One region of the Pseudonocardia sp. ICBG601 genome, then DNA from elsewhere that is predicted to be linked to it. Evidence: riboswitches for the same ligand, from Rfam matches in the RefSeq annotation. Region 1 holds a riboswitch; each other region holds the start of a gene.

Region 1 (4,912 bases):
AGTCCGAGCCGATGTCGGAGGCCGACCGGATCCGCGGGCACCGCGGGATGCGCCGGCTGCGCGAGACCATCGAGCGGCTGGAGGACCCGGCCGTGCCGGCCTGGCCGCAGCCCGACCACCGCGACTGAACCCGTCCGCCGTCCCCGACGTAAGGTCGGCGACGTGCCGTTCCAGCCTCCCGCACCGCACCCGTCCGGTGCCCGGCCCCCGGCGATCCCGCCGGAGCTGGTGCCGCGCCACGTCGCCCTCGTGATGGACGGCAACGGCCGCTGGGCCAACGCCCGCGGCCTGCCCCGCACGGAGGGCCACAAGCGGGGCGAGGCCTCGCTGATGGACGTCGCCCGCGGCTGCATCGACCTGGGCGTGCGCTGGCTGTCGGCGTACGCGTTCTCCACCGAGAACTGGCGGCGCAGCCCCGACGAGGTCCGGTTCCTGATGGGCTTCAACCGCGACGTGATCCGCCGCCGCGTCGACGAGATGGACGCGATGGGGGTCCGGGTCCGCTGGGCGGGCCGTCGCCCGCGGCTGTGGCGCTCGGTGATCAAGGAGCTGGAGATCGCCGAGGAGCGCACCCGCGGCAACGACGTGCTGAACCTGACCATGTGCGTCAACTACGGCGGCCGCGCCGAGATCGTCGACTCGGTGCGGCAGCTCGCCCGGCTCGCCGCGGAGGGCCGGATCAACCCCGACAAGATCGACGAGCGGATGCTGGCCCGGTACCTCGACGAGCCGGACATGCCCGACGTCGACCTGTTCGTGCGCTCCTCGGGGGAGCAGCGGACGTCGAACTTCCTGCTCTGGCAGAGCGCCTACGCCGAGATGGTCTTCCTGGACACGCTGTTCCCGGACTTCGACCGCCGCCACATCTGGCAGGCGATCGAGATCTACGCGCGCCGGGACCGGCGTTTCGGGGGAGCCGTGGACGCCACGACGGGAGTGACACCGTGACCACCGATGTGATCTCCGGGATGCTCGCCACCGCCAAGGGTGCGCTGGAGCGGTTCCACGACGTCACCACCGACGACGACGGCGCGCTGACCTTCGCCCACGGCGGCGTGCTGTGCGTGGTGCAGGGCACCGAGCTGGAGGAGGGCCTGCCGGTCCTCAACCTGACCTGCGTCGTCGCGTGGGACCTGCCGGAGTCCGCGGACCCGGAGCACGACGTGCCGCGACGGGTCGGCCTCGGGGTGGGGGAGGGCCTGTTCGGCACGCCCCGGGTGGTGCGCGGCGAGCGCGGCTGGGACGTGACGCTGCGCTACGCCTTCCCCGCGGCCGGGCTGGGCGAGGGGCCGATGGGCACCCTGCTGATGCTGGTCGTGTCCTCGGCGTCGAGCATGCGCGCGGAGCTGGTCGGGAGCTGAGACCGCCCGGCCGGGGGCGCACCCCCGGCCGGACCCGTCACTCGCCGGTGTCGACGGCCGCGACGACGGCGTCGACCGAGGTGTAGTCCTCGGCCGGTGCCGAACGCAGGGCCTCGACCGTCGCGGCGTCGGCGCCGTTGCGCTCGGCGGTCCACGCCAGGTCGTCCTTGGAGGCGGGGAACTCGAGACCGTGCAGGGCGCTGCGGACGGCGTCGGCGGTCGTCGTACGGGATGTCATGGGGTCACCTCTCGTCGTGGACGTTCGGTGACCGGATAGCCGGTGTGCGGCCGTCCATGCACGGGACGGCCGCACGACGGTCAGCCCTCCCCGGCGGGGTCCGCCTCCCCGGCGTCGCTGAGGTGCACGATCGGCAGCGCCGCCAGCTGGCCCGCGGTCATCGCGTGCGCCACGCCCAGCACGTCGTTCTGGGCCTTGGTCATCCGCGCGTCCACCAGCCCGGACAGGCCGTAGGCGACCCGGCCGAGCAGCCGCACCGTGGTCTCGTCGACCTGGGGGCGCGGGGTGGAGACGACCGCGACACCGCGCGGGGCGCCGTCGTTGGACTGGGCGACGCCGATCTCGTAGGACTCACGCGGGTTGACGTGCCGCGACGCGTAGTGGTCGCGCAGCGTCGACATCATGTCGTGGAACCCGGTGACGTCACCCTCGAGCTCCAGGGTGGACAGGTCGTCCTTCGTGAGGGTCTTGGTGCGGCCGGAGAAGCAGCGCACGTAGCCGATCACCGCGCCGGTCCACAGTGCCTCGACCAGGGCCGGGTCGGCGGCCACCCGGACCGGGCCGGACTCCGGACCGCCGAGCGCGGTCACCAGGTGCTCGCAGCACTGCAGCACGTACTGCAGGTCGTCGAACACCGCCGCCAGCTGGGCAAGCTCGCCGGACTCCGGGACGTCGATCCGCCGTACCGTGCCCGGGGCGGGTTGCGTGTCGGTCATCGTTCAGACGCTATCCGGGGTGGCGACGGTCACGGTGTCTCCTTCTGAGACGGTCTGCTAGCTTCGGCGGCGAAGGTCACGAGTGCCAGCGCGAAGCCCCGGCTCGCTGGACGGCAACCCTCCTCCGCGGTGGGGTGCCCCGGGTGATGACCGGGCCGACGCGACACCCGCAGTCGGCAAGCGCGGATCCGTGCGCCACGCCGGGTCCCCGAGATCGGCCGGAGGCCCGATCATGACCCTCGCCCTGTCGCGTTCCGTCCAGCACGCGCTGCCCCGTGTCGTCGGCGCGGACCTCTCCGTCCCGCTCGTCGACGGCGGGTGGGCCCGCTACTGCGACCTCGACTCCGCCGCGTCGGCGCCGGCGCTGGAGAGCGTCGCCGCGCACGTCGCGCAGGTGCTGCCCTACCACGGCAGCGTGCACCGCGGCGCCGGCTGGACCTCGAAGGTCTGCACCGCCCTGGTGGAGAACGCCCGCGCCGACGTCGCCCGGTTCGTCCGGGCCCGCGCCGACGACGTCGTGGTGTTCACCCGCAACACCACCGACGCGCTCGGCCTGCTCGCCCGCGCCGTGCCCGGCCCGGTGGTGACCCTCGATCTGGAGCACCACGCGACGCTGCTGGCCTGGCGGGGCGGTACCGGCGGCGCCGAGCACCGGGTCGTGCGGGCCGGTCGCAGCATCGCCGCGACCCTCGACGCGCTGCGGGCCGAGCTCGCCGCCCGTCCCGACGCCGCGCTGGTCGCGGTCACCGGTGCGTCCAACGTGACCGGCGAGCTCCTCCCGGTCGCCGAGATCGCCCGGATCGCGCACGCCGCGGGCGCCCGGCTGTGCGTCGACGCCGCGCAGCTCGCCCCGCACCGGCGCGTCGACCTGGCCGGGTGGGGCGCGGACTACGTCGCGCTGTCCGGGCACAAGCTCTACGCGCCCTACGGCGCCGGGGTCCTCGTCGGTCGCCGGGACTGGCTCGACGCCGCCGAGCCGCACGTCGCGGGCGGGGGAGCGGTCCGCTCGGTCGCCGTGGCCGGTGGGGAGACCGTCACCGAGTGGCTGCCCGCACCGCAGCGCCACGAGGGCGGCACCCCGAACGTGCTCGGCGCCGCTGCGCTGGGCGCGGCCTGCCGCACCCTCGAGGACCTGATCGACGACGCCGTGCCCGCCCACGAGCGCGAGCTCGCCGCCCGGCTGCGCGCGGGCCTGGCGACCGTCCCCGGCCTGCGGATCCTGTCCTGCTTCGACGACGGGCCCGACGCCGACCGCACCGCGACCGTCTCGTTCACCCTCGGCGAGCTGCCCGCGGGCCTCGTCGCGGCGGCGCTGTCCGCCGAGTACGGCATCGGCGTCCGCGACGGGCGGTTCTGCGCGCACCCGCTGCTGGAGCGGCTCACCGGCGGCGGCGACGCGGTGCGCGCCTCGCTGGGCCTGCGCACCGGCCCCTCCGACGTCGACCGGCTGGTCGACGCGCTGACCGACCTGGCGCGGCGCGGTCCGGCCTGGACCTACGCCCTCGTCGACGGCCGGTGGGCGCCCACCCCGGACCCGCGCCCGGCCGACCCGTTCGCCCGGGACCGGGAGCTGCCCGCCGTCCCCGGCTGCGGGGACTGAGCCCGGGGCGTCAGCCCGCCGAGCAGCGGCCGCAGAGGCCGAAGATCTCCAGGGTGTGCGACACCTCGGTGAAGCCGTGCTTCTGCGCGACCGACTCGGTCCAGGACTCCACCGCGGGGCCCTCGATCTCGACGGCGGCGCCGCACCGGCGGCACACCAGGTGATGGTGGTGGTGCTCGGTCTCGCAGCGCCGGTAGACCGCCTCGCCGGACGCGACCCGCAGCACGTCGACCTCGCCGCCGTCGGCGAGGGTCTGCAGGGTCCGGTAGACCGTGGTCAGGCCGATGCCCTCACCGGCGCGCCGCAGCTCCTCGTGGATCTCCTGGGCGGACCGGAAGTCCTCCAGGCGGTCGAGCAGCGCGGTGACGGCGGCCCGCTGCCGGGTGGCGCGGATGCCGCGCGGCCCGGCGGTGGACCGCTGTGTGATCGTCGCCGCGGTCGTCCGGTCGGTCGTCTCCGTCACGTGTCCTCCTCGACGTGGGCGACGGCGTCCACCACGATGTGCGCCAGGTGGTCGTCCACCAGCGAGTACAGCACCTCACGGCCCTTCCGCTCGCCCTCGACCACCCCGGCGGCCTTGAGGACCCGCAGGTGCTGGCTGATCAGGGGCTGGGTGACCCCGAGCGCGTCCACCAGGTCGTGGACGCACCGGGAGTGTTCCAGCAGCTGCAGGACGATGGCGATCCGGACCGGTGCGGCGAGTGCCCGCAGCAGGTCGCCCGCGGCGGCGAGGGTGCGCGGGTCGCGGGTCGGGCCGGGCTCGGGCGCGGGGTGGTGGTCGTCGTCCGCACCCGGGCCGGCTCCCGGTGCGTGCGTGGTCTGGGCTGCGGCAGACATGTGGTGGACCCGTCCGTTCCCCGGAGGCGGCGGCCACACCCCCCGGCGCTGCTGTGCCGTGCCGGCCGCACCCGACATGGTAGGCGTGTTCGTTATCGTCGCGCCGTGCTGCTGGTCTGCCGCTTCCGCGTGTCCCCCTCCGAGGAGTCCGCGTTCACCA
Region 2 (4,912 bases), on a different contig from region 1:
GACGGCGGCGAGGTCGACGTGCTGCTGCGGGTCGCGTCCGGCGAGGCCGTCTACCGGCGCTGCGAGACCGAGCACCACCACCATCACCTCGTGTTGCGCCGGTGCGGCGCCGCCGTCGAGATCGAGGGTCCGGCGGTGGAGTCCTGGACCGAGTCGGTCGCCCAGAAGCACGGCTTCACCGAGGTGTCGCACACCCTCGAGGTCTTCGGCCTCTGCGGAGCGCTGCTCGGCGGGCTGAGACCGGGCTCAGTCCCCGCAGCGGGGACGGCGGGCAGCTCCCGGTCGCGGGCGAACGGGTCCGCCGGACGCGGGTCCGGGGTCGGCGCCCACCGGCCGTCGACGAGGGCGTAGGTCCAGGCCGGGCCGCGCCGTGCCAGATCGGTCAGCGCGTCGACCAGCCGGTCGACGTCGGAGGAGCCGGTGCGCAGGCCCAGCGACGCGCGCACGCGTCGCGGCCGCCGGTGAGCCGCGCCAGCAGCGGGTGGGCGCAGAAACGGCCGTCGCGGACCCCGATGCCGTACTCGGCCGACAGCGCCCGCCGCGACCAGCCCGGCGGACAGCTCGCCCAGGGTGAACGAGACGGTCGCGGTGCGGTCGCCCGCGTCGTCGAAAGCAGGACAGGGTCCGCAGGCCGGGGGACCGTCGCCAGGCCGGCGTGCAGGCTGTCGGCCAGCTCGCGCTCGTGGGCGGGCACGATGTCGTCGATCAGCGGGTCCAGGCTCCGGCAAGCCGCTCCGAGCGCGGCCACCGGCACGAGCACGTTCGGGGTGCCGCCCTCGTGCCGCTGCGGCGACGGCAGCCACTCCGTGACCGTGCGCCGCCCGGGCCGTCGGCGACGGACACGGATCGGACCGCTCCCCCGCCCGCGACGTGCGGGTCGGCGGCGTCGAGCCAGTCCCGGCGGCCGACGAGACCCCGGCGCCGTAGGGCGCGTAGAGCTTGTGCCCGGACAGCGCGACGTAGTCCGCGTTCCACCCGGCCAGGTCGACGCGCCGGTGCGGGGCGAGCTGGGCGGCGTCGACGCACAGCGGGCACCCGCGGCGTGCGCGATCGCGCGATCTCGGCGACCGGGAGGAGCTCGCCGGTCACGTTGGACGCCCGGTGACCGCGACCAGCGCGGCGTCGGGACGGGCGGCGAGCTCGCCCGCAACGCATCGAGCGTCGCCGCCACGGTGGCGGCGGCGGGCACGACGCGGTGCTCGCGGTCGCGCCAGGCCAGCAGCGTCGCGTGGTGCTCCAGGTCCAGGGTCACCACCGGGCGGGGGACGGCGCGGGCGAGCAGGCCGAGCGCGTCGGTGGTGTTGCGGGTGAACACCACGACGTCGTCGGCGCGGGCCCGGACGAACCGGGCGACGTCGGCGCGGGCGTTCTCCACGAGCGCGGTGCAGACCTTCGAGGTCAGCCGGCGCCGCGGTGCACGCTGCCGTGGTAGGGCAGCACCTCGGCGACGTGGGCAGCGACCGGCTCCAGCGCCGGCGCCGACGCGGCGGAGTCGAGGTCGCAGTAGCGGGCCCACCGGCCGTCGACGAGCGGGACCGTGAGGTCCGCACCGACGACGCGGGGCAGGGCGTGCTGGACGGGACGTGGCAGGGCGAGGGTCATGATCGGCCTCCGGCCGATCTCGGGGACCGGCGTGGCGCACGGATCCGCGCTTGCCGACTGCGGGTGTCGCGTCGGCCCGGTCATCACCCGGGGCACCCCACCGCGGAGGAGGGTTGCCGTCCAGCGAGCCGGGGCTTCGCGCTGGCACTCGTGACCTTCGGCGACGAAACTAGCAGACCGTCTCAGATGAGACACGTGAGCATCGCCACCCCGGATAGCGTCTGACCGATGGACGGACACGCACCCCGCGCCACCACGGTCCGGCGGATCGACGTCCCGGAGTCCGGCGAGCTGGCCCAGCTCGCCGCCGTCTTCGAGGACCTGCAGTACGTGCTGCGCTGCTGCGAGCACCTGGTCACCGCCCTGGGCGGGCCCGAGTCCGGGCCGGTGCGGGTGGACGCCGACCGGCGCTGGTCGAGGCCCTGTGGACCGGCGCCCTGATCGGCTACGTGCGGTGCTTCCGCCGGACGAAGACGCTGACCACCGACGACCTGACGTCGCTGGAGCTCGACGGGGACGTCAGCGGGTTCCACGACATGGTGTTCAAGCTCCGCGATCACTACGCCTCCCGGCACGTGAACCCGCGCGAGTCGTACTCGATCGGCGTGGCCCAGTCCAACGACGGGACGCCCCGGGGCGTCGCCGTCGTCTCCACCCCGCGCCCGCTCGTCGACGAGACGACGGTCCGGCTGCTCGGCCGGGTCGCCTACAGCCTGTCCGGCCTGGTGGACGCCGGCTGAAGAAGTCCCAGAACGACGTCCTCGGCGTCGCGCACGGGATGACCGCGGGCCAGCTGGCGGGGCTGCCGCTGGTGCACCTCGACGGCAGCGGCGAGGCGGCCCCGGAGGACGCGGTGACCCGGGACGGCACTCGGACGGCACCGCGGACGGCCCGGGGAACTGATCCCCGCCGGATGCATCATCCGGCGCACAGCGGCTACCCGGTCGGGACGCATCCCGACGAGAGGTGACCTCATGACCACCCGCACGACGACGTCCGACGCCGTCCGCACCGCCCTGCACGGCCTGGAGTTCCCCGCCGGCAAGGACGACCTGGCGTGGACCGCCGAGCGCAACGAGGCCGACGCCGCGACGGTCGAGGCCCTGCGGGCGGTGCCGGCCGAGGAGCACTACGCCTCGATCGCCGCCGTGGTGGCCGCCGTGGACCTGGCCGACGACGACCCGCGCGCCAGACCGCGGGCGACACCGCGGACGAGTCGGCCGAGGAGACCGAGCAGCTTCGCGCGCAGCGGCGCACCGAGCACACCCGTCCCGGGCTGTCGGAGTCCACGAAGGACGTGGACCCGGTCAACCCGATCGCCGAGGAGCTCGGCACCAACCGCAAGAAGTGACCCGCGCGGCCGGGGCGGGCACCGCCCCGCCGGCCGGTCAGCCGCCGACGAGCTCGGCCCGCATGCTCGACGCGGAGGACACGACGAGCATGAGCAGCGTCCCCATCGGACCCTCGCCCAGCCCGGCCGCGGGGAAGGCGTAGCGCAGCGTCACGTCCCAGCCGCGCTCGCCGCGCACCACCGGGGCGTGCCGAACAGGCCCTCCCCCACCCCGAGCCCGACCGACCCGTCGCGGCACGTCGTGCTCCGGGTCGGCGGAGTCCGGCAGGTCCCACGCCACGACGCAGGTCAGGTTGAGGACGGGCAGCCCCTCCTCCAGCTCGGTCCCCTGCACCACGCACAGCACGCCGCCGTGGGCGAAGGTCAGCGCGCCGTCGTCGGCGGCGGTGACGTCGTGGAACCGCTCCAGCGCACCCTTCGCGGTGGCGAGCATCCCGGTGATCACATCGGTGCTCACGGTGTCACCCCCGTCGCGGCGTCGCCCGTCGCGGCGTCCACGGCCCCGCCGAAACGCCGGTCCCGGCGTGCGTAGATCTCGATCGCCTGCCAGATGTGGCGCCGGTCGAAGTCGGGGAACAGCGTGTCCAGGAAGACCATCTCGGCGTAGGCGCTCTGCCAGAGCAGGAAGTTCGAGGTCCGCTGCTCCCCCGAGGGAGCGCACGAACAGGTCGACGTCGGGCATGTCCGGCTCGTCGAGGTGGCGGGCCAGCATCCGCTCGTCGATCTTGTCGGGGTTGATCCGGCCCTCGGCGGCGAGCCGGGCGATCTGGCGCACCGAGTCGACGATCTCGGCGCGGCCGCCGTAGTTGACGCACATGGTCAGGTTCAGCACGTCGTTGCCGCGGGTGCGCTCCTCGGCGATCTCCAGCTCCTTGATCACCGAGCGCCACAGCCGCGGGCGCGCCCGCCCAGCGGACCCGGACCCCCATCGCGTCCATCTCGTCGACGCGACGGCGGATGACGTCGCGGTTGAAGCCCATCAGGAACCGGACCTCGTCGGGGCTGCGCCGCCAGTTCTCGGTGGAGAACGCGTACGCCGACAGCCAGCGCACACCGAGGTCGATGCAGCCGCGGGCGACGTCCATCAGCGACGCCTCGCCCCGCTTGTGCCCCTCCGTGCGGGGCAGACCACGGGCGTTGGCCCAGCGGCCGTTGCCGTCCATGACGAGGGCGACGTGGCCCGGCACCAGCTCCGGCGGGATCGCCGGGGGCCGGGCACCGGACGGATGCGGGCGGGAGGCTGGAACGGCACGTCACCGACCCTACGTCGGGGCCGATGGCCGGGCTCGGCCGCGGTGGTCGGGCTCAGTCGCGCTGGTCGGGCTGGGGCCAGGCCGGCACGGCCGGGTCCTCCAGCCGCTCGATGGTCCTCGCGCAGCCGGCGCATCCCGCGGTGCCCGTGGACCCGGTCGACCTCCGACAGCGGTTCGGACTCGTCGGGCCGGATCACCGGCAGCATCGGGATGGCCGGCCAGGCGCCGTCCTCGGTGCGGGCCCGGACCTGACGCATCGCGCGGGTCGGCCCGTCCTGCGGGGACTCCGGCATGACCTCGGTGCGGGCGGCAGCTGCTGGGTGGGCGGCACCGGGATCCGCTGCGTGGCGGCCGGGAGACGATGGGTGCGAGCGGTGTGGTCGTCGTCCGGCGGCGGTGTGTGGGGTCGGTTCACGACTGCCTCTCCGACGGGGCTGGGGTCCCCTCGATCACAGGAGGATAACGAGACCGCGCAACCGGTTGCCTGTCCTGAGCGACGTTCACCCGGTGGAGTCGGCGGAAGCGCCGTGCGCCGCGACCGGCGGCACCGCGGCGGGCGGCGCACCGGGAACGTCAACCGCTCGACGAAGCATACGGGCCGCTCACGGCAGCCCGATCGGACACCGGGCCGATCGAACTAGTCGGACAGCGCGTCCGGAGGTGTCGGCGCACCGCCGTCCGGCGGTTCGGGGCGGTCCCCGGCGCA
Region 3 (4,912 bases), on a different contig from region 1:
CGTCGTCGTAGAAGGCGCGGGCCTCGTCGAACTTCTGGTAGCGGGAGAAGATCGCGTCGGCGGACGCGGCGGCGAAGTCGCGCCCGGCCGGGGACTCCCCGGCCTGCAGCACCACCGGGTGGCCCTGCGGGCTGCGCGGGGTGGTGAAGCGCCCGGCGATGTCGAACTGGTTGCCCGAGACCGCGAAGTCGCCGACGTGGCCGTCGCGCAGGAAGGTGCCCGACGCGGGGTCGGCGACGACGGCGTCGGAGCCCCAGGAGTCCCACAGCGCGCGGACCGCGGCGAGGGTCTCCCCCGCGCGCTCGTAGCGCTGGTGGTGGCCGAGGAACGCGCCGCGGCGGAAGTTCTCGCCGGTGGGGGCGTCGGAGCTGGTCACGACGTTCCACGCGGCCCGGCCGCCGGAGAGCAGGTCGAGCGTGGCGAACTTGCGGGCCAGCTCGTAGGGCTCGTTGAAGGTGGAATTGATCGTCCCGGCCAGCCCGATGTGCTCGGTGACCGCGGCCAGCGCGGCGAGCACGGTGAAGGTGTCCGGGCGCCCGACGACGTCGGAGTCGAACACCTCGCCGCCGCGGGTGCGCAGCCGCAGCCCCTCGGCGAGGAACAGCAGGTCGAGCTTCCCGCGCTCGGCGGTGCGCGCCCAGTGCTCGAAGGACTCCCAGTCGATGTGGCTGCCGGAGGCGGGGTCGCTCCAGACGGTGTCGTGGTTGACGCCCGGGAAGTAGGCGCCGAGCACGATCTGCTTCCTGCCGGTCCTGGTCATGCGGTCGCTCCGGAGAGTGCGGGGTTGAACGCGGTCACGGCGTCGACCCGGGCGCCCGGGGCGTAGCGGCTGACCGGGCGGGTCAGGCCGAAGCGCGCGCGCAGGGTGGTCTCGCCGTAGGTGGTGCGGAAGGCGCCGCGGGCCTGGAGCTCGGGCACCAGGCCGTCGACGACCGCGTCGAGGTCGGTCGGGAGGACGGCCGGGCGCAGGCGGTAGCCGTCGAGGCCGGCACGGCGCCAGGACAGCAGGGTGTCGGCGAGCCCGGCCGGGGTGGTGGCGAGGACGGCGGCGTCGGAGGAGAGCGGGTCGAGGGCGTCGAGGCGGGCGAGCCGGTCGCGAGCGGCGCGCTCGGTCGCCTCGAGGACCACGACGACGTCGCCGAGGATCCGCAGCGGCGGTGCGGTGCGGCCCACGGCGGCCTCGGCGGCCCGGACCTGGGCGACGATGCGGGCGGCGTCGTCGGCGTCGTGCGGGGTGGTGAACACGACGTCGCCGACCCGGGCGGCGAGCAGCGCCGGGGCGTAGCCGTGGGCCAGCGAGACGACCAGCGGCTGGCCCTGCGGCGGGCGCGGCACGATCGACGGCCCGGCGACGCCGAAGTGCTCCCCGGCGAAGTCGACCCGGTGCAGCTTGTCCCGGTCGACGAAGCGCCCGGTCAGGGCGTCGCGGATCTCGGCGTCGTCCTCCCAGGAGTCCCAGAGCCTGCGCACCACCTCGACGGCGTCGGCGGCCTCGCCGAACAGCTCGGCGACGAGCTCACGGGCGGCCGGGGTGTCGAGGTCGGCGCGGCGCAGGCCGGGGACGGTGCGGCGGCCGAAGTGGGCGGCCTCGTCGGCGCGCACCGAGGTCTGCACCCGCCAGCCGGCGCGGCCGCGGCTGTCGTGGTCGAGGGTGGACAGCGCCGACGCGACGTGGAACGGCTCGGTGTGGGTGGTGGTGACGGTCGGGACCAGCCCGATCCGTGAGGTCAGCGGCGCGAGGAAGGCGGCGACGAGGGAGGCGTCGAGCCGGCCCTGCACCCGGTCGGTGCGCCGGTCGGCGCCGCTCAGGTGGTCCCCGGACTGCAGCCCGAGTGCGTCCTCGATCGTGAGCAGGTCCAGCAGCCCGCGCTCGGCGGTGCGGGCCAGGTCGGTCCAGTAGCGGGCGGTGAACAGCTCGCCGGGGCGGGCGCCGGGCTCGCGCCAGGCGGCGGGGTGCCAGCCGGCACCCTCGAGCGCGACGGCCAGGTGCAGAGGGCCGTCGCCGGTGGTGGTGTCCGATGTGGACATACGGCATCGCTTTCTCGTCGCACGGGGGCACGACGGGACGACAAGGACGTCGGGGCGGCCCGCGGGACGCGGCGGCCGGGACGGGTGGCCGTCGTGGACGGCCGGGACGGGGTGGGCGGGGCGCCCTGCGGGACGCCGGTCAGGCCCGACAGGTGGCGCCCGCGACCCGCATCAGGTCGACGTGGCGGCGGTACCGGGGATGGTGCGCGGCACGCACCTGCTCGGCGACCGTGCGCATGGGTTCCTCCATCGAACCCGGCTGGAGCACCCGCTCCCGCGTGCTGCGGGGGGTTGCTGCGGCGTCGTCGAGCCGGGTCTCTCGGCCGCTCCGGATGGTGTGCGACCCGACTGTAGGTTTCCGGTGCCCGACGGTGTCAACCCGCATCACAGTCGAGTGACCTGCGCCGCAGCAAGTCTCCCGACCTGCGGAACCGCCACCCGGATGCCAGGGAAGATGTCCGGACACGCTGACCGTGTTCCTGGTTGGTGGACGCCGGGTTGTCCGGAGAGGTGACCACCGCGCACCCTGGTCGGGTGACGATGAGCCAGCGGCGGCCCTCGCGCCCCGCACGGCTCGTGGGGGACGCGACGGCCCCCGTCCCCCAGCGGCAGGCGCGCACGGCGTGGCGCGCTGTGCCCCTGCGCCCTACCGGCCTCGAGCCGTTCTGGCCGAGCCGGCGCGCGCCCGCCTACAGCGAACTCTGTCGCTGACCGGTCTCCCGTCCCGCGGGCCGTAACGCCACGCCCCCGGCGTGCGAGGCACCCGCCGGACCGGGAACCGCCCGCCGGACACCACTCCGGCCCGCCACCCGTCCCGTACCCCGGCACGCCCTCCCAGGGCCGGCCGGCCCCGGCGCGCAGCGGTCGTCCCGACCGCCCGCCGCCCCCACGGAAGGACCCCGTCCCGCGATGTCCCCGCACGTCCTGCGTCCCGGATCCCGGGCGCGCACCGCCGCCGTCCTGCTCGCGCTGCTCACCGCGCTCGGGCTGCTGGCCGGCTGCTCCCGCGCCGACGAGAGCACCACCGCCGCGGGAGCCACCTCCCCCGCGACCGAGGTCCGCCTCGGCTACTTCCCGAACATCACCCACGCCCCCGCGCTGGTCGGGGTGAAGCAGGGCCTGTTCGCCGCCGAGCTGGGGAACACGAAGCTCACCACCCAGACGTTCAACGCCGGCCCGGACCAGGTCAACGCCCTGCTCGGCGGCTCGATCGACGTCGCGTTCATCGGTTCCGGCCCGGCGATCAACGCCTTCACCAAGTCGAACGGCGAGGCCGTGCGCCTCGTCGCGGGATCCACCTCGGCCGGCGCCCAGCTGGTGACCAGCCCGGACATCACCTCCCCCGAGCAGCTCAAGGGCAAGATCATCGCGACGCCGCAGCTGGGCAACACCCAGGACATCGCGCTGAAGACCTGGCTGTCGGAGAACAAGCTCCCGATCGGGCAGGGCCCGGCCGCGGTGACCGTGCAGAACATCGAGAACCCGCAGACCCTCGACCTGTTCAAGCAGGGCAAGGTCGCCGGCGGCTGGCTGCCCGAGCCGTGGAGCTCGCGCCTGGTCGACGCCGGGGCGAAGGTCCTGGTCGACGAGAAGTCCCTGTGGCCCGGCGGGAAGTTCCCGACGACCGTCGTCATCGTCCGGACCGAGTTCCTCCAGCAGCACCCGCAGACCGTCGAGGCGATCCTGCGGGGCGAGCAGAAGGCCATCGCGCTCATCCGCGACAACCCCGCCGAGGCGAAGACCGTCTCCAACGAGGCGATCGGCGAGATCACCGGCAAGCCGCTGGCGGCGAACATCCTCGACCGCGCCTTCACCGAGCTGTCCTTCGACTCCGACCCGCTCGCCTCGACCTTCCCGCAGCTGGCCAAGGACTCGGTCACGGCGGGCATCGCGAAGAGCGAGGCGAACCTGACCGGCTTCCTCGACCCGGCTGCGGTCGACGCGGTCCGGACCAGCTCCGGGGAGACCGCCGTGGACCCGGCCGGTCTCGCCGCCGCGAACTGACCTTTCCGATCGACGAGGGGAACCACCGATGACCGTCGACCTGACCACCCGGCGCCCGAGGACCCGCGGCACCGCCGTGGAGCTGTCCGGGGTCGCCAAGACCTTCGGCACCGGCACCGGGGCCGTGACCGCGCTCAACGGGATCGACCTGCGGGTCGGCGACGGCGAGTTCCTCTGCGTGCTCGGCGCGTCCGGCTGCGGCAAGTCGACGCTGCTGAACCTGCTCGCCGGGCTCGACGAGCCCACCGCGGGCGCGGTCCGGGTCGGGTCGGCGCGGCCGTCGTTCATGTTCCAGGAGGCCGCGCTCATGCCGTGGCTGACCGCGCTGCGCAACGTCGAGCTGCCGCTCAAGCTCGCCGGGCACGGCCGGTCGGCCCGGCGTGAGCGGGCCGAGGAGCTGCTCACCCTGGTACGGCTGGAGGGCCTGGGCGACAAGCGTCCGCACGAGCTGTCCGGCGGCATGCGCCAGCGCGTGTCGCTGGCCCGCGCCCTGGCCGCGGCCACCGGCCTCGGCGACACCCACGGCGCCGGGGGGCTCCTGCTGATGGACGAGCCGTTCGCCGCGCTCGACGCCATCACCCGCGACGTCCTGCAGGGCGAGCTGCTGCGGGTCTGGCGGGCCACCGGGACGACGATCGTGTTCGTCACCCACGACGTCCGCGAGGCCGTCCGGCTGGCCGAGCGGGTCGTGCTGCTGTCGTCGCGGCCGGGGACCGTCGTCCGCGAGTGGACGGTGCCCGCCGGCGGTCACGACGCCGAGGCGCAGGCCGAGCTGCACGACGACATCACCGGACGGCTGCGGGCGGTGATCACCAGCCATGCCGCGTGAGGAGTCCTCGATGACCGTCGTCGACGACGACCGCGACTCCGCGGCCGCCGT

Evidence for each region. A riboswitch is a leader RNA that binds a small molecule or an ion and turns the genes downstream of it on or off. The one in region 1 is predicted to bind S-adenosylmethionine.
Region 2: it holds a riboswitch for S-adenosylmethionine, as region 1 does, so the genes downstream of both, KPL57_RS64325 (hypothetical protein) here and KPL57_RS42295 (aminotransferase class V-fold PLP-dependent enzyme) in region 1, are expected to answer to the same signal.
Region 3: it holds a riboswitch for S-adenosylmethionine, as region 1 does, so the genes downstream of both, KPL57_RS73000 (putative leader peptide) here and KPL57_RS42295 (aminotransferase class V-fold PLP-dependent enzyme) in region 1, are expected to answer to the same signal.

The regions. Positions count from the first base shown of each region.
Region 1 is NZ_JAHLJA010000148.1:2,695,354-2,700,265, forward strand. Features, by position in the region: gene KPL57_RS42270 (hypothetical protein) at 1-128, shown strand, start outside; gene KPL57_RS42275 (isoprenyl transferase) at 163-948, shown strand; gene KPL57_RS42280 (hypothetical protein) at 945-1,361, shown strand; gene KPL57_RS42285 (DUF2795 domain-containing protein) at 1,399-1,599, opposite strand; gene KPL57_RS42290 (hypothetical protein) at 1,680-2,315, opposite strand; SAM riboswitch class IV at 2,390-2,504, shown strand; gene KPL57_RS42295 (aminotransferase class V-fold PLP-dependent enzyme) at 2,548-3,915, shown strand; gene KPL57_RS42300 (Fur family transcriptional regulator) at 3,926-4,378, opposite strand; gene KPL57_RS42305 (helix-turn-helix transcriptional regulator) at 4,375-4,752, opposite strand; gene KPL57_RS42310 (antibiotic biosynthesis monooxygenase) at 4,858-4,912, shown strand, end outside.
Region 2 is NZ_JAHLJA010000252.1:2,204-7,115, reverse strand. Features, by position in the region: partial or broken gene KPL57_RS64340 (Fur family transcriptional regulator) at 1-216, shown strand, start outside; partial or broken gene KPL57_RS73690 (hypothetical protein) at 383-742, opposite strand; partial or broken gene KPL57_RS64330 (aminotransferase class V-fold PLP-dependent enzyme) at 1,256-1,375, opposite strand; gene KPL57_RS64325 (hypothetical protein) at 1,399-1,602, opposite strand; SAM riboswitch class IV at 1,644-1,758, opposite strand; gene KPL57_RS64320 (hypothetical protein) at 1,831-2,043, shown strand; gene KPL57_RS64315 (hypothetical protein) at 2,052-2,342, shown strand; partial or broken gene KPL57_RS73685 (DUF2795 domain-containing protein) at 2,577-2,693, shown strand; gene KPL57_RS69030 (hypothetical protein) at 2,660-2,953, shown strand; gene KPL57_RS64305 (hypothetical protein) at 2,991-3,386, opposite strand; partial or broken gene KPL57_RS64300 (isoprenyl transferase) at 3,407-4,155, opposite strand; gene recO (DNA repair protein RecO) at 4,809-4,912, opposite strand, start outside.
Region 3 is NZ_JAHLJA010000152.1:487,870-492,781, forward strand. Features, by position in the region: gene KPL57_RS52640 (NtaA/DmoA family FMN-dependent monooxygenase) at 1-760, opposite strand, end outside; gene KPL57_RS52645 (LLM class flavin-dependent oxidoreductase) at 757-2,028, opposite strand; gene KPL57_RS73000 (putative leader peptide) at 2,168-2,266, opposite strand; SAM riboswitch class I at 2,272-2,367, opposite strand; gene KPL57_RS52650 (ABC transporter substrate-binding protein) at 2,938-4,032, shown strand; gene KPL57_RS52655 (ABC transporter ATP-binding protein) at 4,061-4,861, shown strand; gene KPL57_RS52660 (ABC transporter permease) at 4,851-4,912, shown strand, end outside.